One region of the Enterobacter ludwigii genome, then DNA from elsewhere that is predicted to be linked to it. Evidence: predicted binding sites of a transcription regulator. Region 1 holds the regulator's gene; the other holds the start of a gene.

What was found. Region 1 encodes sigma-54, which starts transcription at its own class of promoters, with help from an activator protein. Its sites were predicted from a motif close to GTTGGCACANNTTTCGCTNT; they were not measured.
Region 2: the regulator sigma-54 is predicted to act here: its motif matches at 3,973-3,992, upstream of glnA (glutamate--ammonia ligase).

What each region holds. Positions count from the first base shown of each region.
Region 1 is NZ_CP017279.1:4,211,599-4,223,674, forward strand. Features, by position in the region: gene lptF (LPS export ABC transporter permease LptF) at 1-338, shown strand, start outside; gene lptG (LPS export ABC transporter permease LptG) at 338-1,420, shown strand; gene arcB (aerobic respiration two-component sensor histidine kinase ArcB) at 1,556-3,889, shown strand; gene elbB (isoprenoid biosynthesis glyoxalase ElbB) at 4,121-4,774, shown strand; gene mtgA (monofunctional biosynthetic peptidoglycan transglycosylase) at 4,771-5,496, shown strand; gene npr (PTS phosphocarrier protein NPr) at 5,535-5,807, opposite strand; gene rapZ (RNase adapter RapZ) at 5,804-6,658, opposite strand; gene ptsN (PTS IIA-like nitrogen regulatory protein PtsN) at 6,704-7,195, opposite strand; gene hpf (ribosome hibernation promoting factor) at 7,278-7,565, opposite strand; gene rpoN (RNA polymerase factor sigma-54) at 7,588-9,021, opposite strand; gene lptB (LPS export ABC transporter ATP-binding protein) at 9,069-9,794, opposite strand; gene lptA (lipopolysaccharide ABC transporter substrate-binding protein LptA) at 9,801-10,355, opposite strand; gene lptC (LPS export ABC transporter periplasmic protein LptC) at 10,324-10,899, opposite strand; gene kdsC (3-deoxy-manno-octulosonate-8-phosphatase KdsC) at 10,896-11,462, opposite strand; gene kdsD (arabinose-5-phosphate isomerase KdsD) at 11,477-12,076, opposite strand, start outside.
Region 2 is NZ_CP017279.1:3,164,879-3,176,954, forward strand. Features, by position in the region: gene BH714_RS14885 (MFS transporter) at 1-1,033, shown strand, start outside; gene ompL (porin OmpL) at 1,108-1,794, shown strand; gene typA (ribosome-dependent GTPase TypA) at 1,878-3,701, opposite strand; gene glnA (glutamate--ammonia ligase) at 4,089-5,498, shown strand; gene glnL (nitrogen regulation protein NR(II)) at 5,684-6,733, shown strand; gene glnG (nitrogen regulation protein NR(I)) at 6,745-8,157, shown strand; gene BH714_RS24105 (YshB family small membrane protein) at 8,268-8,378, shown strand; gene hemN (oxygen-independent coproporphyrinogen III oxidase) at 8,443-9,816, opposite strand; gene yihI (Der GTPase-activating protein YihI) at 10,005-10,520, opposite strand; gene yihA (ribosome biogenesis GTP-binding protein YihA/YsxC) at 11,099-11,728, shown strand; gene spfP (small protein SpfP) at 11,827-11,874, opposite strand; gene polA (DNA polymerase I) at 12,041-12,076, opposite strand, start outside.

The DNA.
Region 1 (12,076 bases):
TCAATACGGACAACAACCGTGCGCGTGCCGAACTGCACTGGCGTATCACGCTAGTATTCGCCGTATTTATGATGGCTCTGATGGTCGTTCCGCTGAGTGTGGTTAACCCACGTCAGGGACGCGTGCTGTCAATGTTGCCAGCCATGCTGCTGTACCTGGTGTTCTTCCTGTTGCAGACCTCAATTAAGTCTAACGGTGGTAAAGGTAAAATTGACCCGTTCGTCTGGACCTGGGTGGTCAATGGTCTGTATCTGCTGCTGGCGGTGGGACTCAACCTGTGGGATACGGTGCCTGTGCGCCGCATTCGTGCCCGCTTCTCGCGTAAAGGAGCCCTCTAATGCAGGCGTTTGGCGTTCTTGACCGCTATATCGGTAAAACTATTTTTTCCACCATCATGATGACGTTGTTCATGCTGGTGTCGCTCTCCGGCATTATCAAATTTGTCGATCAGTTGAAAAAAGCCGGGCAGGGGAGCTATGACGCGCTGGGTGCGGGCATGTATACCCTGCTCAGCGTGCCAAAAGATGTGCAGATCTTCTTCCCGATGGCAGCCCTGCTGGGTGCGCTGTTGGGCTTAGGGATGCTGGCACAGCGCAGTGAACTGGTTGTTATGCAGGCTTCGGGCTTCACCCGTATGCAGGTTGCGCTGTCGGTGATGAAAACCGCGATCCCGCTGGTGCTATTGACCATGGCAATTGGTGAGTGGGTGGCACCGCAGGGTGAGCAGATGGCGCGTAACTATCGTGCGCAGGCGATGTACGGTGGTTCATTGCTCTCAACGCAGCAAGGGTTGTGGGCAAAAGATGGTGACAGCTTCGTCTATATCGAACGTGTGAAGGGCGATGACGAACTGGGGGGCGTGAGTATTTACACCTTCAATAACGATCGTCGTTTGCTCTCCGTGCGTCACGCCTCTTCGGCCAAGTTTGACGCCGAGCATAAGCAGTGGCGGTTGTCGCAGGTGGATGAGTCAGACCTGACCGATCCAAAACAGATCTCCGGCTCTCAGACGGTGTCGGGCATGTGGAAAACCAAACTCACGCCGGACAAACTCGGCGTGGTGGCGTTGGATCCTGACGCTCTCTCCATCAGTGGTTTGCACAACTACGTGAAATACCTGAAGTCGAGCGGACAGGACGCCGGACGTTATCAGCTCAACATGTGGAGCAAAATCTTCCAGCCGTTGTCCGTGGCGGTGATGATGCTGATGGCACTGTCGTTTATCTTTGGCCCGTTGCGTAGCGTGCCGATGGGCGTGCGCGTGGTGACCGGGATCAGCTTCGGCTTTGTGTTCTACGTTCTCGATCAGATCTTCGGCCCGCTGACGCTGGTTTATGGTATTCCGCCTGTTATCGGCGCGCTGCTGCCGAGCGCCAGCTTCTTCCTGATCAGCCTCTGGCTGATGCTGAAACGCTCCTGACATACCTCTCCTCGCTTCCGGAGAACCGGAAGCGAGGCTAATCTCCTGTTTCACCCCGCACTTTTTCTCACAACCTTCAACGCCCCGCCGCGAATTTGAGTATTATTGAGCGATAAAGTCGTGAAGGGATCCTCTATGAAGCAAATTCGAATGCTGGCCCAGTACTACGTCGATCTGATGATGAAGCTTGGGCTGGTGCGTTTCTCCATGCTGCTGGCACTGGCGCTGGTCGTTCTGGCCATTGTCGTGCAGATGGCCGTAACCATGGTTCTGCACGGTCAGGTCGAGAGTATCGACGTGATCCGCTCCATCTTCTTTGGCTTGCTGATTACACCCTGGGCGGTCTATTTCCTCTCCGTGGTGGTTGAACAACTGGAGGAGTCCCGTCAGCGCCTGTCAAAATTGGTCGATAAACTGGAAGAGATGCGCGATCGCGATCTGAAGCTCAACGTTCAGCTAAAGGATAATATCGCCCAACTGAACCAGGAGATTTCGGATCGTGAGAAGGCGGAGGCTGAGCGCCAGGCGACGCTGGAGCAGCTGAAAATCGAAATGAAAGAGCGCGAGGTGACGCAGATCCAGCTTGAGCAGCAATCCTCTTTCTTGCGCTCGTTCCTTGATGCATCACCGGATCTGGTTTTCTACCGTAATGAAGATAAAGAGTTTTCCGGGTGTAACCGGGCGATGGAACTGCTGACCGGGAAGAGCGAGAAGCAGCTGATTCACCTGAAGCCGCAGGACGTATACTCCGAAGAGGCGGCCGCCAAAGTGATGGAGACGGACGAAAAAGTGTTCCGTCATAACGTTTCGCTGACCTATGAACAGTGGCTGGATTACCCCGACGGGCGCAAAGCCTGCTTTGAGATCCGGAAGGTGCCGTACTACGACCGCGTGGGGAAACGCCACGGTCTGATGGGGTTTGGCCGCGATATCACCGAGCGTAAGCGCTATCAGGATGCCCTTGAACGTGCCAGCCGCGATAAAACCACCTTCATCTCCACCATCAGCCATGAACTGCGTACGCCACTTAACGGAATTGTCGGCCTGAGCCGCATTCTGCTGGACACCGATCTCACCGCAGAACAGGAAAAATACCTTAAAACCATCCATGTCTCAGCGGTCACGCTGGGGAATATCTTCAACGATATTATCGATATGGATAAGATGGAACGCCGCAAAGTGCAGCTTGATAACCAGCCGGTTGATTTCACCGGTTTCCTTGCCGATCTGGAAAACCTGTCTGGCTTGCAGGCGCAACAGAAGGGGCTGAGCTTTGTCATGGATCCCACGCTGCCGCTGCCGCACAAGGTGGTTACCGACGGCACGCGTCTGCGCCAGATCCTGTGGAACCTTATCAGCAATGCGGTCAAATTTACCCAGAAGGGGCAGGTCTCGGTACGTATTCGCTATGACCAGGGCGACATGCTGCACTTTGAGGTGGAAGACTCCGGCATTGGGATTCCGCAGGAAGAGCAGGACAAAATATTTGCGATGTACTATCAGGTGAAGGACAGCAACGGCGGCAAGCCCGCGACCGGCACAGGAATTGGTCTGGCGGTGTCTAAACGCCTTGCGAAGAGCATGGGCGGTGATATTACCGTCGCCAGCCATCCGGGCAAAGGCTCAACCTTCACGTTGACGGTGCACGCGCCGGCGGTGGCGGAAGAGGTGGAAGATACCTTCGAAAACGACGATATGCCGCTGCCTGCGCTGCATGTCCTGCTGGTGGAAGATATTGAGCTTAACGTAATTGTCGCACGCTCTGTCCTGGAAAAACTGGGCAACAGTGTAGATGTGGCGATGACCGGTAAAGCCGCGCTGGAGATGTTTAAGCCGGGTGAATATGATCTCGTTCTGCTGGATATTCAGTTGCCGGACATGACCGGGCTGGATATTTCCCGTGAACTGACGAGCCAGTACGCTGCCGACGAACTGCCGCCGCTGGTGGCGTTGACGGCGAACGTGCTGAAAGATAAAAAAGAGTACCTCGATGCCGGTATGGATGATGTACTTAGCAAGCCGCTGGCGGTGCCTGCCCTGACCGCCATGATCAAGAAGTTCTGGGATACCCATGATGAAGAGGAGAACACCATGACGTCTGTGGATAGTGCGAAAGCCCAAACGATACTCGATACCGCGATGCTGGAGCAGTACATCGATCTGGTTGGTCCAAAACTGATTACCGACGGTCTGGCGGTATTTGAAAAAATGATGCCGGGCTATCTGAGCGTGCTGGAGTCAAATCTGACAGCGCGGGATCAGAAAGGCATTGTGGAAGAAGGGCATAAAATCAAAGGCGCGGCCGGCTCGGTCGGCTTACGTCACCTGCAGCAGCTGGGACAACAGATTCAGTCACCTGATTTACCTGCCTGGGAAGATAACGTAGGTGATTGGGTTGAAGAGATGAAACAAGAGTGGCAGAACGATGTGGCGGTGCTTAAAGCCTGGGTGGACGCCAGAAAAAAATGACCCCGGCTTAACCGGGGTGCGCGAATACTGCGCCAACACCAGGGAAATTGTGGCTGCGCCTGTTTTTTTGTGTTGTTTTCGTATGGACGCCGCCTGAAAATTTAGGCCGCACGCAAATAAGATAGCAAATCTTAAATGGTTTGTTACAGGAATCAGTGAAATGTGTGAAGCATAGCGTTTTAATCAAAATTAATTATGTGCTTCAGCGAGTTGCAGAGAAGGATCGTCATGATGAAAAAGATTGGTGTCGTACTGAGCGGATGTGGCGTTTACGATGGTTCTGAGATACACGAAGCCGTCATCACATTGCTGGCCCTGGCAAGAGAGGGGGCTGAAGTCATTTGCTTCGCGCCAGACAAAAATCAGGCTGATGTCATTAATCATCTGACCGGGGAGCCGATGGCGGAAACCCGTAACGTCCTGATTGAAGCCGCGCGTATTGCGCGTGGCGAAATTCATCCTCTGATTCAGGCGGACGCGGCAGAGCTTGATGCGTTAATTGTGCCGGGCGGGTTTGGGGCGGCTAAAAACCTCAGCACGTTTGCCACGCAAGGCGCCGGGTGTCAGGTTGATCCGCATTTAAAAGCATTATCACAGGCCATGCATGCGGCGGGTAAACCGCAGGGCTTTATCTGTATCGCTCCGGCCATGCTTCCGACAATTTTTGATTTCCCGCTGCGCCTGACCATCGGGACCGATATTGATACAGCGGAAATCATCGAGGAGATGGGAGGCGAGCATATCCCTTGTCCGGTGGATGACATTGTGGTGGATGAAGACAATAAAATCGTCACCACACCCGCGTATATGCTGGCGCAGACTATCGCGGAAGCCGCTTCAGGCATTGAAAAGCTGGTGGCCAGAGTGCTGGTGCTGACTGAATGAGGCGTCAATTCGCCGCAGGCGCCTGGGTAAAACGTATTCTTTGGCGTGCCGTGCTGGTGCTGGCGGTGTTCTGGGGCGGCGGACTGGCATTATTCAGCATTCTGCCGGTTCCGTTTTCTGCCGTGATGGTTGAGCGTCAGCTGAGCGCGTGGTTCACCGGTGACTTCAGCTATGTTGCCCACTCTGACTGGGTGAGCACAGATGAAATCTCCCCGTGGATGGGGCTGGCGGTGATAGCGGCGGAGGATCAGAAATTCCCGGAGCACTGGGGGTTTGACGTGGCGGCAATCGAGAAAGCGCTCGCCCATAACGAACGCCATGAAAACCGCGTGCGCGGCGCATCGACGCTGTCACAACAGACGGCCAAAAACCTGTTTTTGTGGGATGGCCGTAGCTGGGTGCGAAAAGGGCTGGAAGCCGGATTGACCCTGGGGATGGAAACGGTCTGGAGCAAGAAACGTATTCTGACGGTCTATCTGAACATTGCCGAGTTTGGTGATGGCGTGTTTGGTGTCGAAGCCGCGTCGCAGAGATATTTCAATAAACCTGCCAGCCGGCTGAGCCTCTCTGAAGCTGCGCTGTTGGCCGCGGTCTTGCCTAACCCAATTCGCTTTAAGGCTGATGCCCCCTCAGGCTATGTGCGAAACCGACAGGCGTGGATCATGCGCCAGATGCGGCAGCTGGGAGGAGAAGGGTTTATGGCGAGAAATAAATTGATGTAAGGCGGGTAAGCGTAGCGCTACCCGCCATGAAAGAGGCGTTAGTCTTCGTCAAACCCGGCGTTAAACAGCGCAATCACCGCCGCCAGCGCTTCCTCTTCCTGTGGACCGGTAGCTTCTACTTCAATCTGGCGGCCTTTGGCGGAGTCCAGCATCAGTAGCGCAATTACGCTGTTCGCTTCCGCCTCGGTACCTTCATCGTTACGCAGCAGAACTTCTGCATCGAAACCCTGCATCAGCTCAAACAGTTTCATCGCCGGACGTGCATGCATGCCCAGCTTATTGGTGATCTCAACGGTTTGTTTTACGGTCATGTTTTACGTTTTTCCAGCGTGCGATGACGGGACTGAACGTTCTTTCCGCGTGAACGGAAATAGTCGGCCAGCTGTTCGGCGATATAGACCGAACGATGTTTACCGCCGGTACAGCCAATCGCTACGGTCAGGTAGCTACGGTTGTTTGTCTCCAGCATAGGTAACCATAGCTCAAGGTAGCTTCGCGTCTGGTAGATAAAATTGTGAACTTCTGTGTGTCTGTCGAGGAAGGCCGCGACGGGCTTATCGAGACCGGTCATTGGACGCAGCTTCGGATCCCAGTGCGGGTTCGGCAGGAAGCGCACGTCGAAAACATAATCCGCATCGATAGGAATACCGTGCTTAAAGCCGAACGACTCGAACACCATCGTCAGTTCACGCTCGCGTTTGCCCAGTAAACGGGTACGCAGCATTTCCGCCAGCTCATGCACGGACATTTCGGACGTATCGACAATCAGGTCAGCACGGGAACGCAGCGGTTCCAGCAGATCGCTCTCTTCGTCGATAGCACTTTCCAGCGAGAGGTTCTTGCTGGAAAGCGGGTGCAAACGACGGGTATCGCTGTAGCGACGGATCAGAGTATTGCGGTCTGCATCGAGGAACAGCAGCTGAGGCGAGAATGAATCAGGCAGGTTGCTCATTGCCTGTTCAAAGATTTCTGGCGATTCAGGCATGTTACGAACGTCGATACTGACGGCGGCAGAGATTTGCCTCTCCGCAAGCGTGCGTGCCAGGTCGGGCAGCAGCACGACCGGCAGGTTATCTACGCAGTAAAACCCCATGTCTTCCAGCGCGCGCAGGGCCACGGATTTCCCGGACCCTGAACGGCCACTGACAATCATCAGCACCATGTTCCGTTTCTCCTCAGGACAACAGATGTGAAGGCCATCTCCTGGTTATGCATCATCCTGATTGCCTTCTGCTTCAGTGATAATTTGATATAGCTCTTCATCACTTTGGGCTGCGCGCAGTCGACGGCAAATGGTTTTATCGGCCAGGCGTTTTGCGACCAGCGAAAGCGTATGCAAATGGGTTTTCGTCTGGTCGGCAGGCACCAGCAGCGCGAAGAGGAGATCGACGGGCTGATTATCGATGGCATCGAAGGCGATAGGCGTCTCCAGCTGCACAAACACACCGACGGCACGCAGGGTGTCCTCTTCCAGTTTGCCGTGCGGGATCGCGATGCCGTTGCCGATGCCGGTACTGCCCATTTTTTCACGGGTCAGGATCGCTTCGAACACGACCTGCGGCGGCAGGCCCAGCTGTTTTGCGGCCAGTTCACTGATGATCTCCAGCGCACGTTTTTTGCTCTGGCAGTGAACAGCACTGCGCGTACATTCCTGGTTAAGGACATTGCTCAGTTGAAGAGCGGAATCGTTGTTCATCATAATTTCACCTAAGCGCTAACTGTACAAACGGCCTGTTGTGTTTCACAACAGGCCTTCCTGCACCCGTTAACTGCCCGGACAATTAGTGTTGTTTCAGTTTGTCTTTATGTTTATTGAGCTGTCGTGCAAGCTTATCAATCAAGCCGTCGATAGCAGCGTACATGTCTTGCCCTTCCGCACTGGCATGGAGCTCACCCCCGTTGACATGCAGGGTCGCATCCGAGATATGAGTCACTTTCTCCACTTTCAATACAACATAGACCTGGTTGATCCTTTCGAAATACTGCTCGAGTTTCGCGAATTTAGCATTCACAAAATCACGTAAAGCCTCAGTAATCTCGACGTTATGTCCTGTGATATTGAGCTGCATAGTGTCTTCCTTATCGGTTGTGTCAGACCAGCTGTTTACGCTGGTTAGACGGCGGAATGGATAAAGACTCTCGATACTTCGCAACAGTTCGGCGTGCCACCATAATACCCTGGTCGGACAGTATGGTGGTTAACTTACTGTCGCTCAGTGGCTTCGCGGGGTTCTCCGCGGCGATCAACTTCTTCACCAGGGCGCGAATGGCCGTTGACGACGCTTCACCGCCGCCCTCGGTATTCACATGGCTGGAGAAGAAATACTTAAGCTCAAAAATACCGCGTGGGCTGTGCAGATACTTCTGCGTGGTCACGCGGGAAATGGTTGATTCATGCATCTCGACGGCCTGGGCGATATCCGCCAGCACCATCGGTTTCATATACTCTTCGCCCTGCTCAAAGAACGCCTGCTGCTGTTCGACAATACAGCGGCTTACGCGGAGCAGCGTATCATTTCGGCTCTCCAGACTTTTGATCAACCATCGCGCTTCCTGCAAATTGCTACGAATGTATTGATTATCGGAGTCGTTACGCACGCTGGTGCACATGGAGGCATACTGCTGGTTGATTTGCAGGCGAGGGATGCTGTCTGAGTTCAGTTCAACGACCCAGCGGTCATTGTGTTTTCTGACCAGCACATCCGGGATGACGTACTCGGGTTCGCTGGTCTGAATGGACTGACCGGGGCGCGGATCGAGGGACTGAATCAGATTGACCGCCTCTTTCAGCACCTCTTCTTTCAGGCGCGTGACGCGCATCAGGCTGCGGAAATCGTGGTTGGCCAGAAGATCCAGATGGTCGCTGATGATCAAGCGGGCTTCATCAAGCCATGGCGTCTCTTTACTGAACTGAGAAAGTTGGATAAGCAGGCAGTCGCGCAGATCTTTTGCGGCCACCCCAACCGGATCGAAACGCTGAATGCGCTTCAAAACGGCTTCTATCTCCTCGAGTTCAATCTCTTCGTCACCCATGCTTTCCAGAATTTCGTCCAGCGTGACGGTCAGATAACCGGTGTCATCCACGGCATCGACAATGGATGTCGCTATCGCGCGGTCGGTATCGGAGAAGGGGGTAAGTTCCACCTGCCACATCAGGTAATCCTGCAGTGACTGGGTAGTTTCACCCTGATAAACCGGTAGCTCATCGTCCTGGTAGTCTGCACGCGTACCGGAAGGGGTTCCGGCGGTGTAGATTTCATCCCAGCTGGCATCCAGCGGAAGCTCGTCCGGCATCTCTTTTTGTTCGAGCGCATCGGCGGTGTCGAGTGCTTCAGTATCCTGCGACTGCTGGGTATCTACCTCTTCATGAAGATCGGCTTGCTCCAGCAACGGATTGCTATCCAGCGCTTGCTGGAGCTCCTGCTGGAGTTCTAAGGTGGACAGTTGCAACAGGCGAATCGCCTGCTGTAGCTGCGGCGTCATCGCCAGTTGTTGGCTGAGCCGTAATTGCAAACCTTGCTTCATGTTCAGAGCATTTTTCTCCGGTTCGGCGTTACATTACCTCTACCCTATCAGAGTCTGAAGTCTTCCCCAAGGTAGACACGCTTAACATGATCATCTTCGAGGATCTGCTGCGGCGTACCGTGGGCGATCAGATTGCCCTGGCTCACGATGTATGCGCGTTCGCACACGGCCAGCGTTTCACGGACGTTATGGTCAGTGATCAGTACGCCAAGCCCGCTGTCGCGCAGATGCTCAATGATACGTTTAATGTCGATAACGGAGATCGGGTCAACGCCTGCAAACGGTTCATCCAGAAGGATAAATTTCGGGTTTGCAGCCAGCGCACGTGCAATCTCAACGCGACGGCGTTCACCGCCGGACAGCGCCTGACCGAGGCTGTCGCGCAGATGTTCGATATGGAACTCTTCCATCAGCTCGTTAGCCCGGTCCTGACGCTGTTCGCTGGTCAGATCGTCACGAATTTGCAGGACGGCCATCAGGTTATCAAAGACGCTCAGGCGGCGGAAAATGGAGGCTTCCTGCGGCAGATAGCCGATACCGCGACGCGCACGCGCATGCAGCGGCAGAAGACTGATATCTTCATCATCAATGACGATGTTGCCTGCATCGCGCGACACAATGCCAACGACCATGTAGAAGGTTGTGGTCTTGCCCGCACCGTTAGGGCCAAGCAGGCCTACAATTTCGCCGGAGTTGACGGTCAGACTGACATCTTCTACGACACGGCGGCCCTTATAGGCCTTCGCGAGATTTTTTGCAGTTAATGTTGCCATAACGAATTAGTTACTCTTCTTCTGTGCCGGGGCCTGACCCTTACCTTTGTCCTGCAGCTGCGACGGAACCAGCACGGTGGTTACGCGTTTGCCTTTCTCGCTGGAGGCCTGCATTTTTTGCTCTTTCACCAGATAGGTGATCTGGTCGCCGGTGATGTTGCTGTCCAGCTGTTCCAGATAAGCGTTACCGGTCAGGATGACCAGGTCCTTTGCCAGCTCATAGTGCATATGCGTGGCGCGGCCTTTCACGGGTTTGCCGTTATCCTGCATCTGGTAGAAGGTTGCCGGGTTGCCATAGCCATCAATGATCTCTTTGCCTTGCTCGCCACCGGGACGGGTAACGACCACTTTGTCGGCGTTGATTTTGATGGTGCCCTGGGTCATGACGACGTTACCGGTAAAGGTAACGACATTGCCTTGCATATCAAGCGACTGCGTGTCGGACTCGATATGGATAGGCTGGTCAGTATCGCCCGTTACAGCAAGCGCGGGAAGACTGGTCGCCAGCATCGCACTGGCGATAATTACTTTAAGGCTGAGTTTGTTTGTTTTGAATTTCATAGGAGGTTCTAACCTTTTCAATCAGCTCGGCGTTTTTGCTGCGTAAGTTCCCGCGCATTCTTAAACCGCTGGAATTAAATGTTGTGCCATACAGTGTGACCAGATCCTGCGACGTCACGTCCTGGGTCACGAGGTTGATCTGTGCATTATCCGTCGTGATTTTGCGCAGTTGTGAGTCAGCGGTCAGGGCGTTGACTTCAACGTGGCCATACAGATAAAGCATACGGTCATTCGTCAGTTTTGCCCGGTCAGATTTAATCGACCACGTCGGCACTTTGTCTTTATCAAACGTGGTCATGACAGGCTGGGTAAACCACGAAATACCGTCATCTGAAAAATATTCAACATGCTGGGCAATCAGGCGATAGTTCAGCGCACCTTCCGGGCTGTAGACCACGGTGTCACTGTGATCGCTTTTATAAGTTGGCTCGCTCGTATTGACCACTTCCGTCTGCGTATCGTCGCGATCGGCAAGGTTCACGCCAATCAATACCAGTGCGACAAGCGAAAGCAGAATGATAACCCAACGTCTGGTTTTACTCATATCGATTGCCCTTTGGCCTCATCAAGCTTGCCCTGCGCCAGCAAAAGCAGATCGCAGACTTCACGTACGGCACCACGGCCACCGTTGATATGGGTGACATAGTCAGCGCGCGGGATCAGCAGCGGATGCGCATCGGCCACGGCGATACTCAGACCGACTTCAGCCATCACCGGCCAGTCAATCAGATCGTCCCCGACATAGGCCACGTTTTCCGGCGCGACGGCCAGTTTACCCAGTAAATCGTTGAACGCCGCCATCTTATCGGACTGACCCTGATACAGATGGGTAATGCCTAACGTTTCACAACGGTCTTCTACCAGTTTAGCTTTCCGACCGGTGATGATGGCAACGTCGATGCCTGATGTGAGCGCACAACGAATACCGTAGCCATCGCGAACGTTAAACGCTTTCAGCTCTTCACCATTATTGCCCATGTAAATCAGGCCATCAGAGAGTACCCCATCCACATCCAGGATGAGCAGGCGAATGTTTTCCGCCTTTGCCATCATATGGGTACTGACCGGACCATAACAGGTTGCAAGGGATGCACCCGCATTACTCATTGTCTTATCCTTCATTACACTACGCCTGCGCGCAGCAGATCATGCATATGTACCACACCCAGCAACTGGTCGCCATCGGCAACCATCACTGAGGTGATATGACGGGACTGCATCAGGTTCAGCACATCCACCGCCAGCGTGCCCGGACGAACACGGATACCGCCGGACGTCATCACATCAGCGATGCCCAGCGTGCGAACATCAACACCCATGTCGAACACGCGGCGCAGGTCGCCATCGGTGAAGATCCCCTGGATCTTCATCAGGTCGTCGCACACAACCGTCATACCCAGATTCTTGCGGGTGATCTCCAGCAGCGCATCGCGCAGGGAGGCCTCTTTACTGACGTGAGGGATCTCATCGCCAGTGTGCATAATATCGTTAACCCGAAGCAGAAGCTTACGCCCGAGCGCGCCACCTGGGTGGGAAAGCGCGAAATCTTCCGGGGTAAAACCGCGGGCTTCCAGCAACGCAACGGCAAGCGCATCGCCCATGACCAGCGCAGCGGTCGTGCTGGACGTTGGAGCAAGACCCAGCGGGCAGGCTTCTTTAGGCACTTTCACGCACAGGTGAATATCCGCCGCGCGCGCCATGCTACTTTCCGGGCGGCTGGT
Region 2 (12,076 bases), 1.0 Mb from region 1:
TAGCCTGATGAACTGCTCTTACGGTGCGATGGTTCCCGCCATCACTAAAAATCCGAACGAGCGGGCGCAGCTTGCGGCCTGGCGCCAGGGCGGCGCAACGGTTGGGTTATTGCTCTGCACCGTGGGGTTTATGCCAATCCAGGCGCTGTTTGTCAGCCAGCCCTCTCTCGGCTATCTGGTGGCCGCACTGGTGTTCGTCACCGGCGGTCTGTTCTGCATGTGGTGGTGCTACAGCGGTGTGAAAGAGCGCTATGTGGAGGTCACGCCCGATCATCATAAGCCTGGCATCCTGAAATCCTTCTGTGCCATTTTCCGCAACCCACCGTTGCTGGTGTTGTGTATCGCCAACCTTTGCACCCTCGCCGCGTTTAATATCAAACTGGCGATTCAGGTCTACTACACCCAGTACGTGCTAAACGATCTGCATCTGCTGTCGTGGATGGGTTTTTTCAGTATGGGCTGCATTCTGGTTGGCGTGTTTCTGGTGCCGGGCGCGGTTAAGCGCTTTGGCAAGAAGCCGGTCTACCTTGGCGGGCTGACGCTGTGGGCCGTGGGCGACGTAATGAACTTCCTCTGGGGAACCAGCTCCCTGCTCTTTGTGCTCTTTTCCTGCATGGCCTTTTTCGGTACGGCATTCGTAAACAGCCTCAACTGGGCGCTGGTGCCCGATACCGTGGATTATGGCGAGTGGAAAACAGGCATTCGCGCCGAAGGGTCGGTTTATACCGGTTATACCTTCTCGCGCAAAATCTCCGCCGCCCTCGCCGGTTTCCTGCCGGGCATTATGTTGACGCAGATTGGCTACATTCCACACGCCGTGCAGAGTGCGGGCACGCTACTAGGGCTCCGTCAGCTAATTTTTCTCTGGCCGTGCGGCCTGGCGATCGTTGCCGCGATAACCATGGGACTCTTTTATAAACTCAACGAAGCACGCTTCGCCTTTATTATTGAGGAGATTGGAAAACGGAAAAAACAACCCGCAAAACCCCCTGAGTTAACCACCAACAATAAAGCGTCAGCAGTCACTTTATAACAATAAATCCGGCCCTGATTCCCTTCCTGTGTAACAGGAGGGGGGCCTTTCTGTACCTCATACATGGACTGATTATGAAAAGAATCGTTACTGCACTGGTTGTGTCGTCTGTGTCCTGCTCGGCAATTGCCGGCGCCTATGTCGAAACGCGCGAAGCCTATAATACGGCCTCTGAACTGCACGAAGTGATCCTGCGTGCTGGCTATAACTTCGATAAGGGCGCGGGGCTGATGTTCACTAACGCCTATAACGTGGGCAAATGGGACGAGCTTAAGCACAGCTATAACGAAATTGAAGGGTGGTATCCACTTTTTAAACCGACCGATAAACTCACCTTTCAGCCTGGCGGTTTACTGAATGACAGCAGCGCCGGGTCCGGAGGCGCTATCTATCTGGATACCAATTATAAATTTCTCGACTGGTTTAATCTGACCTTCCGCTATCGCTATAACCACAACAATTACGATACGCCGGACTACAACGGCCAGATGGATAAAAACGACACTCACGAATTCGCTAACTACTGGAATTTCAAGGTCACGGATGCGTTTTTCTATACCTTTGAACCGCATTTTTTCCAGCGCGTGAACGATTACCACAGCAAAAATGGCAAAGACCATCACTGGGAAATCACCCATAAATTTAGCTATAAAATCGATAAAAACTGGCTGCCCTATCTTGAGCTTCAGTGGCTGGACAGATGGAATGATTACAACCGCGAGCAGTACCGTATCCGCCTGGGGTTAAGGTATTCGTTCTGATAATAAAAAAAGCCGCTGATCGCTCAGCGGCTTTTTACGTGCCGGGTGGCGCATGCGCTTACCCGGCCTACGGATTGACCGTATTACTCTTCTTTCGCACCGCGCATTGCACGTTTACGATCGTTCTCGGTCAGGTGACGTTTACGGATACGGATAGACAGTGGGGTCACTTCTACCAGTTCGTCGTCATCGATGAACTCCAGAGCTTGCTCCAGGGTCATCTTGATCGGTGGAACCAGAACCGTTGCTTCGTCAGTCCCGGACGCACGCATGTTGGTCAGTTTCTTACCGGTCAGGCAGTTTACAGTCAGGTCGTTAGAACGACTGTGAATACCGATGATCTGGCCTTCATAAACTTCAGCACCGTGACCCAGGAACAGCTTACCGCGATCCTGCAGACCGAACAGCGCAAACGCAACCGCTTTACCCTGACCGTTGGAGATCAGAACGCCGTTGTTACGCTGACCAACTTCACCCGGACGCACGTCGTCGTAGTGGCTGAAGGTGGAGTACAGCAGACCGGTACCGGACGTCATGGTCATGAACTCTGAACGGAAACCGATCAGACCACGGCTTGGGATCACGTAGTCGAGACGTACGCGGCCTTTGCCATCTGGATTCATGTTTTTCAGGTCGCCTTTACGCTCACCCAGAGCCTGCATAACAGAACCCTGATGCTGCTCTTCAACGTCCAGCGTTACGTTCTCGAACGGCTCTTGTTTACGGCCGTCGATTTCGCGGAAGATAACTTTCGGACGGGAAACCGCCATTTCGAAACCTTCACGACGCATGTTTTCGATCAGAACAGACAGGTGCAGCTCACCACGACCAGAAACGCGGAATGCGTCAGCATCCTGAGTTTCTTCAACGCGCAGCGCAACGTTGTGCACCAGCTCTTTGTTCAGGCGGTCAAGGATCTGACGAGAGGTAACGAATTTACCTTCTTTGCCACAGAACGGAGAGGTGTTGACGTTGAAGAACATGGTTACCGTTGGCTCATCAACAGACAGGGCTGGCAGCGCTTCCACATTCTGCGGATCGCAGATGGTGTCAGAGATGTTCAGCTCGCCCAGACCGGTAATCGCGATGATGTCGCCCGCTTCAGCCAGTTCGCTGTCGATACGCTCCAGACCCAGGTGAGTCAGCACTTTGCCCACTTTACCGTTACGGGTTTTGCCTTCGCTATCGATGATAGTAACCTGCTGGTTCGGCTTCACTTTACCGCGTTTGATGCGGCCGATACCGATAACGCCAACGTAGTTGTTGTAGTCCAGCTGGGAGATCTGCATCTGCAGCGGACCATCAAGATCAACATCCGGAGCCGGTACGTGATCGACAATCGCCTGATACAGCGGAGTCATGTCTTCCGCCATATTTTCGTGATCCAGACCCGCGATACCATTCAGCGCCGAAGCGTAAATGATAGGGAAGTCCAGCTGCTCGTCGGTCGCGTCGAGGTTAACGAACAGGTCGAACACCTGATCAACAACCCAGTCAGGACGCGCGCCCGGACGGTCAACCTTGTTGATAACAACAATAGGTTTCAGGCCATGGGCAAATGCTTTTTTGGTCACGAAGCGCGTTTGCGGCATTGGGCCGTCAAATGCGTCAACCACCAGCAGCACGGAATCCACCATGGACATCACGCGCTCAACTTCACCACCGAAGTCGGCGTGCCCTGGGGTATCAACGATGTTGATACGGTAGTCATTCCATTTGATAGCGGTGTTTTTCGCGAGGATAGTAATCCCACGCTCTTTCTCCAAATCGTTGGAGTCCATCACACGCTCTTGAGTTTCGGCACGAGCATCAAACGTACCGGACTGCTGCAGCAGCTTATCAACCAGGGTGGTTTTACCATGGTCGACGTGCGCGATGATGGCGATGTTACGCAAATTTTCGATCACAACTTTGCCTCAGGCATTAGAAATAGCGCGTTATTGTACACGGATTAATCGCACTACAAAACAGGATCACAAACATCCCCCGCAAACAAGTATTGCAGAGATGCTTTGTGATCGCTTTCACGGAGCGTAAAAAGGGCACTTTAACGAAAATTGCACCAATATGGTGCTCAGTGTTCACACTGAAGCACTATACTGGTGCAACATAACCATTGTGGTGCAGCACTTTTGCACTATGGTGCGCATGATAACGCCTTTTTGGGGTGTTTTAAAAGTTGGCACAGATTTCGCTTTATAAAAATACGGCAAAAAAATGGCACACAGCCAGCCCAAGACAGAAATTGAAGACCTCGTTACCACGACGACAATGACCAATCTGGAGAGTTAAGTATGTCCGCTGAACACGTTTTGACGATGCTGAACGAACATGAAGTGAAGTTTGTTGATCTGCGCTTCACCGATACCAAAGGTAAAGAACAGCACGTCACTATTCCTGCTCATCAGGTAAACGCCGAATTCTTTGAAGAAGGCAAAATGTTTGACGGCTCCTCCATTGGCGGCTGGAAAGGTATCAACGAATCTGACATGGTTCTGATGCCTGACGCTTCCACTGCGGTCATTGATCCGTTCTTCGAAGAACCAACCCTGATCATCCGTTGCGACATCCTCGAGCCAGGCACACTGCAGGGCTACGACCGCGACCCACGCTCCATCGCGAAACGCGCTGAAGAGTACCTGCGTTCAACCGGTATCGCAGACACCGTACTGTTCGGGCCAGAACCAGAATTCTTCCTGTTTGATGACATCCGTTTCGGTGCCTCTATTTCTGGCTCCCACGTTGCCATCGACGATATCGAAGGTGCATGGAACTCCGCCACCAAATACGAAGGTGGTAACAAAGGTCACCGTCCTGGCGTTAAAGGCGGTTACTTCCCGGTTCCTCCGGTCGACTCCGCTCAGGACATCCGTTCCACCATGTGTCTGGTGATGGAAGAGATGGGCCTGGTGGTTGAAGCTCACCACCACGAAGTGGCGACTGCGGGTCAGAACGAAGTGGCAACCCGCTTCAACACCATGACCAAAAAAGCAGACGAAATTCAGATCTACAAATACGTTGTGCACAACGTTGCGCACCGTTTCGGTAAAACCGCGACCTTCATGCCAAAACCAATGTTTGGCGATAACGGTTCCGGTATGCACTGCCACATGTCTCTGTCCAAGAACGGAACCAACCTGTTCTCTGGCGACAAATATGCCGGTCTGTCTGAGCAGGCTCTGTATTACATTGGCGGCGTAATCAAACACGCTAAAGCGATCAACGCCCTGGCGAACCCAACCACTAACTCCTACAAGCGTCTGGTCCCAGGCTACGAAGCACCGGTAATGCTGGCGTACTCTGCGCGTAACCGTTCTGCTTCTATCCGTATCCCTGTGGTAGCGTCTCCTAAAGCGCGTCGTATCGAAGTTCGCTTCCCGGATCCAGCTGCTAACCCATACCTGTGCTTCGCAGCACTGCTGATGGCGGGTCTGGACGGTATCAAGAACAAGATCCACCCAGGCGAAGCCATGGACAAAAACCTGTACGACCTGCCGCCAGAAGAAGCGAAAGAGATCCCACAGGTTGCAGGCTCTCTGGAAGAAGCCCTGCAGGCGCTGGATGCAGACCGCGAGTTCCTGACTGCAGGTGGCGTGTTCACTGACGACGCTATCGATGCTTACATCGCCCTGCGTACTGAAGAGAACGACCGTGTGCGTATGACGCCACACCCGGTTGAGTTCGAACTGTACTACAGCGTTTAAGTTTCAATGAGTTTCGCGCGCCCTTTTACGCGCGATCTCACAAGCTTTTATTTGTTGCCGTGGAAACTTTCAGCCCATCTCCGGATGGGCTTTTTTCTCCACCAACAAACTGATCTCACGCGCTTTTTACGACGAAAAAGCTATACTGCACTAAATTAGTGCAACCAACTCCAGGAGACTGCTGAATGGCAACTGGCACGCTGCCCGATGCTGGGCAGATCCTCAATTCTTTGATTAACAGTATTTTGCTGGTCGACGACGAGCTGGCCGTACATTACGCCAACCCGGCGGCGCAGCAGCTGCTCGCCCAGAGCTCACGCAAACTGTTTGGCACCCCGCTTCCGGAATTATTGAGCTATTTCTCGCTGAATATTGGCCTGATGCAGGAAAGTCTGCAGGCCGGTCAGGGCTTTACCGATAACGAAGTCACGCTGGTGATCGACGGGCGCTCACATATTTTATCGCTTACCGCACAACGGCTTCCTGAAGGGCTGATCCTGCTTGAAATGGCGCCGATGGATAATCAGCGCCGCCTGAGCCAGGAACAACTTCAGCATGCCCAGCAAATTGCCGCCCGTGACCTGGTGCGAGGCCTGGCGCATGAAATCAAGAACCCGCTGGGTGGCTTACGCGGTGCGGCACAACTCCTGACCAAAGCGCTGCCCGACCCTGCGCTGGCGGAGTACACCAACGTCATCATTGAGCAGGCAGACCGCCTGCGTAACCTGGTTGACCGTCTGCTCGGGCCGCAACAGCCCGGCATGCATGTCTCAGAAAGTATTCATAAAGTGGCTGAGCGGGTTGTGAAACTCGTCTCAATGGAGCTGCCGGAGAACGTCACGCTGGTCCGTGATTACGACCCAAGCCTGCCGGAACTGGCGCATGACCCGGATCAGATTGAGCAGGTCTTGCTGAATATTGTGCGTAATGCCCTGCAGGCACTGGGGCCGGAAGGGGGCGAAATTATTTTGCGCACCCGCACCGCGTTCCAGCTCACACTGCACGGCGTGCGCTATCGTCTGGCTGCTCGCATCGACGTTGAGGACAACGGGCCGGGTATTCCGTCGCATCTTCAGGACACCCTGTTCTACCCGATGGTCAGCGGTCGCGAAGGCGGTACCGGCCTGGGGTTATCCATTGCCCGTAGTTTGATCGATCAACACTCTGGAAAAATTGAATTTACCAGTTGGCCGGGACATACCGAGTTTTCGGTTTTCCTGCCGATTAAAAAATAAAGGTGACGTTTATGCAACGAGGGATAGTCTGGGTAGTCGATGACGATAGCTCCATCCGTTGGGTGCTTGAACGCGCGCTCACAGGGGCAGGATTAAGCTGCACGACGTTTGAGAGCGGCAGCGAAGTGCTCGACGCACTCACCACCAAAACGCCGGATGTGCTGCTTTCGGATATTCGCATGCCGGGAATGGACGGGCTGGCGCTTTTAAAGCAGATCAAACAACGCCATCCTATGCTTCCGGTCATCATAATGACGGCGCATTCCGACCTGGACGCCGCGGTGAGCGCCTATCAGCAAGGGGCGTTCGATTACCTGCCCAAACCGTTTGATATTGACGAAGCGGTCGCCCTGGTTGAGCGCGCGATCAGCCACTACCAGGAGCAGCAACAGCCTCGTCACACGCCTGACTTCGGGCCCACGACGGACATCATTGGCGAAGCGCCGGCCATGCAGGATGTGTTTCGTATCATTGGCCGTCTGTCACGCTCGTCCATCAGCGTACTGATTAATGGCGAATCGGGAACCGGTAAAGAGCTGGTAGCGCATGCCTTACATCGCCACAGCCCGCGGGCAAAAGCACCGTTTATCGCTCTAAATATGGCAGCCATCCCAAAGGATTTAATTGAATCCGAACTGTTTGGCCATGAGAAAGGGGCTTTTACTGGCGCGAATACCATTCGCCAGGGTCGCTTCGAGCAGGCTGACGGTGGAACACTCTTCCTGGATGAAATCGGCGATATGCCGCTGGATGTCCAGACCCGTCTGCTGCGCGTGTTGGCCGACGGACAGTTTTATCGCGTAGGTGGCTATGCGCCGGTGAAGGTTGACGTGCGCATTATTGCCGCGACGCACCAGAATCTGGAGCAGCGCGTCCAGGAAGGTAAATTCCGTGAGGATTTATTCCATCGCCTGAACGTGATCCGCGTTCATTTGCCACCGCTACGTGAACGCCGTGAAGATATTCCCCGCCTGGCGCGTCATTTTCTGCAGGTCGCTGCCCGTGAGCTGGGCGTGGAAGCCAAGCAGTTGCACCCGGAAACCGATGCCGCCCTCACCCGTCTGGCGTGGCCGGGCAACGTGCGTCAGCTGGAAAACACCTGTCGCTGGTTGACCGTAATGGCCGCCGGACAGGAAGTCCTGATTCAGGATTTACCGGCTGAACTGTTTGAAGCGACTGCGCCAGAAAGCAGCACCGGACATGCATTGCCGGACAGCTGGGCGACGCTGCTGGCACAGTGGGCCGATCGCGCGCTGCGTTCCGGTCATCAAAACTTGCTGTCTGAAGCCCAGCCCGAGATGGAGCGCACGCTGTTGACCACCGCACTCCGCCATACACAGGGCCATAAGCAGGAAGCGGCACGCCTGCTGGGATGGGGACGTAATACCCTGACGCGTAAGCTGAAAGAGCTTGGCATGGAGTGATCTTTACCCTTGTGTAAAGGTTATTAATTGAGCGCAAATTGCTGCTATTTTGCGCTTTACTGTATCAATGATTTTTGTATGATCGTGCCCGGAAAGTGAGGGTGATCATCATGCTGGAAACATTAGTGAATATGCTCTCAAGTGGAGCAGCTGAAAGCCACACGCCACAAACAGCCGTTGCTGCTGTGCTGTGCGCGGCGCTGGTTGGGCTGTTTAGCTAGAGAGTCGCTAACAAAAAAGCCGGGTAGCGGCTTCGCCTTACCCGGCCAAATATTTTGGCACGTCTTAAATGACGCGTGAGAACTGCTGCAGACGCGCTTTCTGACGCAGATAGGCGTCGAAGCACATGCAGATATTACGAATCAACAGGCGCCCTTTGGGTGTCACGTCAATTGCACGTTCTGAAACATCCACCAGCCCATCTTTTGCCAGAGGCGCTAACAGCTTCAGGTCATCAGCAAAGTAATCGCTGAAATGCAGTTCCCACTGCGTTTCCACCTCGCTGAAATCAAGACGGAAGTTACAGATGAGCGCCTTAATCACATCACGACGGATGCAGTCATCGCGCGTTAATGCGATACCGCGCCACAGAGCGTTGCCCGCGTCATCTACCTGCTGATAGTAAAGCTTCAGCTCTTTCTGGTTCTGCGCGTAGCAGTCACCGATCATGCTGATGGCGGAGACGCCCATCCCCAGCAAATCGGTGTCGCCCTGGGTGGTGTAGCCCTGGAAATTTCGGTGCAGTACGCCTTCGCGCTGGGCAATAGCCAGCTCGTCATCCGGACGAGCAAAGTGATCCATGCCGATGAACTGATAACCGGCTTCGGTCAGCGAGGCGATGGTTTCCTGCAGAATATCCAGCTTCTGTTGGGCAGAAGGCAGGTCGGCATCTTTGATTTTGCGCTGAGCGGCAAACAGCGTCGGCAGATGCGCATAGTTAAAGACGCTCAGGCGGTCCGGGTTGAGTTCGGCCACGCGTTTCAGCGTGAAGGCGAAGCTCTCCGGCGTTTGCTTAGGCAGGCCGTAAATCAGGTCGATATTGGTCGACGTAAAGCCGATATCGCGGGCGTGGTTGAGTAAGGCAAAGATAAACTCTTCATCCTGCTCACGGTTCACCAGCCGCTGCACCTCTTTGTTGAAGTCCTGCACGCCCATGCTCAGGCGATTGAAACCTTCAGCGCGTAAGTGATCCAGTACATCCAGCTCAATTTCGCGCGGATCGACCTCGATCGAGATTTCAGCATCGTCGTTAAACCGGAAGTTGTTGCGCAGGAGCGTCATTAAACGGCTGATCTGCGCTTTATTCAGATACGTTGGCGTCCCCCCACCCCAGTGAAGCTGGCTGACGTGACGGCCGGCAAATAGCGGGGCACGGTGCAGAATCTCCTGCTCCAGCGCATCCAGATACTGATCGGCTTTATGTTGCTGACGGGTAACGATTTTATTGCAGCCGCAGAAGTAGCAGAGCTTGTGGCAGAACGGAATATGGACATAGAGCGACAGCGGACGCTCGGGGTAGCGCGCGACAGCCTGCTGAAACGCCGCTTCGCCGAAACTATCGGAGAACTCCAGCGCGGTGGGGTATGACGTATAACGCGGCCCGGAATAGTTATATTTCTGGATTAGGGCCAAATCCCAGTCGATAGTTGGTACAGACATGCTCACTCCTTCCGTTGGTGTCGCGTTCGCATACGGCGGCCCGTTCTGGCCCCATCGCGGGCCATCACTCGGGTGCGCAGCCACTTCTGTCGCCGCGACAACCGCCGTAGTTTAACGAATAACCACACCAGATAACATATAACCGGAAGGGTTATTAGCAGGACTATCGTCCCTGCCGGATGCAAATGTTAGTTTCCACCCTTCAGAAGACGCATCATATCTTCCTGCTTTTCGTCTTCTTCTTCATCTTCGTCATCGTCGTAAGACAGACCCAGCTTCTGCATCAGCTCATCAATGCGGTCCAGTTTGGCATCAACCCATGACTGCTCTTCGGCGGTCAGGGTTTCACCCTCTTCAAGACGTTCCAGCAGCGCGTCCAGGCGCTCATCGTTCTCCAGCAAATCCAGCTCAGCCTGCGGTGAAAGCATAGGTTTCTCGCTCTTTGGTTTGTGCTGCTTAGTGACCGGGGTGTCTGTCACGCCCAGTGGAACAGGTGTTTTACTGCCAATACGTGGGTCTTTCTGCTGCTTGTTTTTCGCAGAAGCGCCAGAAGCATCACCACCGTTTGCACGGCTACCCGCAGCATGACCGCGATGTTTTTTATCGCGTTTGCGATCGCGCGATTCCTGGTTCAGTTCTTCGCGCGTTTTGCGGTGTGCTTTTGCAGGGCGTTTGGCACCCGCAGCGGAGGTCGGTTTTTTCATGATGTTTTATCTTTAAGTCGTTTTCTTCAGTATAGAATTGCGGCGAAATCTAGCAGAAAGCAAGCAAAGAAAAAAGGCGACAGAGCAATCTGTCGCCTTTTTTCCTGACTCACAACCCTTAACGGGTCAGACATTCCGTGTTTGCCAACAACAAACCCTGTTTATCCCTTGGCTAATACCATCCGTGATACGGTTCCGTTTCCTGTTAAAACGCCTCCAGGCGTTGGTCATCCTGACAATCCTGCGTCTTCGCCTCCTGGCGCTCCTGACCCTAATCCTTAAGTCTGTTTCCTGTTGGCTTCCTCGCCCTGACGCACACTTTACCCTGTTCAGTTAAACTGACAAGCAACGAAACGGCACAAAAACGGATTTTCAGATAATTACCCGAGAATAAACTTATGATTTAAAACAATTTGGCTTTTTTAACGCCTGCGAATTCTCTGAAATCTCCCATAGTATTCATAGCCGATCTCTCACAACCGCCAGGGTTTTAACCTACAGGCACTGTGCAATCAAAAAAGTCTTTTGCCGGCATTCAGGTATAATCCCCCTCAGATTACGATTTTGGAGACGACCACGTGACTACCTGGAACTACCAACAGACGCATTTTGTCACCAGTGCGCCCGATATCCGCCACCTTCCTTCTGATACTGGCATTGAAGTGGCTTTTGCTGGCCGCTCTAACGCGGGCAAATCCAGCGCCCTGAATACGCTGACCAATCAGAAGAGCCTGGCGCGTACCTCAAAAACACCTGGCCGTACTCAGCTGATTAACCTGTTTGAAGTGGCAGAAGGCAAACGCCTGGTCGACTTACCAGGATATGGTTACGCGCAAGTACCGGAAGAGATGAAGATCAAATGGCAGCGCGCGCTGGGTGAATACCTGGAAAAACGCCAGTGCCTGAAAGGTCTGGTGGTGCTGATGGATATCCGCCATCCCCTGAAAGATCTCGATCAGCAGATGATCGACTGGGCTGTCTCAAGTGAGATAGCCGTGCTGGTACTGCTGACTAAAGCGGATAAACTGGCGAGCGGCGCGCGTAAAGCGCAGGTGAATATGGTTCGCGAAGCGGTGCTGGCTTTTAACGGCGACGTACAGGTAGAGCCGTTCTCCTCGCTGAAAAAGCAGGGTGTCGACAAGCTGCGTCAGAAGCTCGATAGCTGGTTCAACGAGCTGGAACCCGCGACGGAAGCGGAAGAAGAGTAATACCGAGCGCGGCGATGTCCGCGCTTTTTTTTGCCTGGATTTTTCTTTGCCGCAATAAAAAACGCCCCAGTCATTACTGACTGGGGCGGCTAAAATATTCAGCCAAATCCGATTACGTGAAGTAAAAGGTCTGAAAGATAGAACATCTTACCTCTGTACCCTACGCGAATAACTCTACCCCTTTTTTTGCTGTAGAAAAAGCACTTTTTGTAGTTTTTTTTCATTCTTTACATAGGGAATTCTAATGATCGTCACAAAACGCACTTTGTTATGTTGCTAACTTACATAAAAAGCGCGTTATTGGCAGAACCCTTAGTGAGCTTGATCCCAGTTTTCACCGCTGCCCAC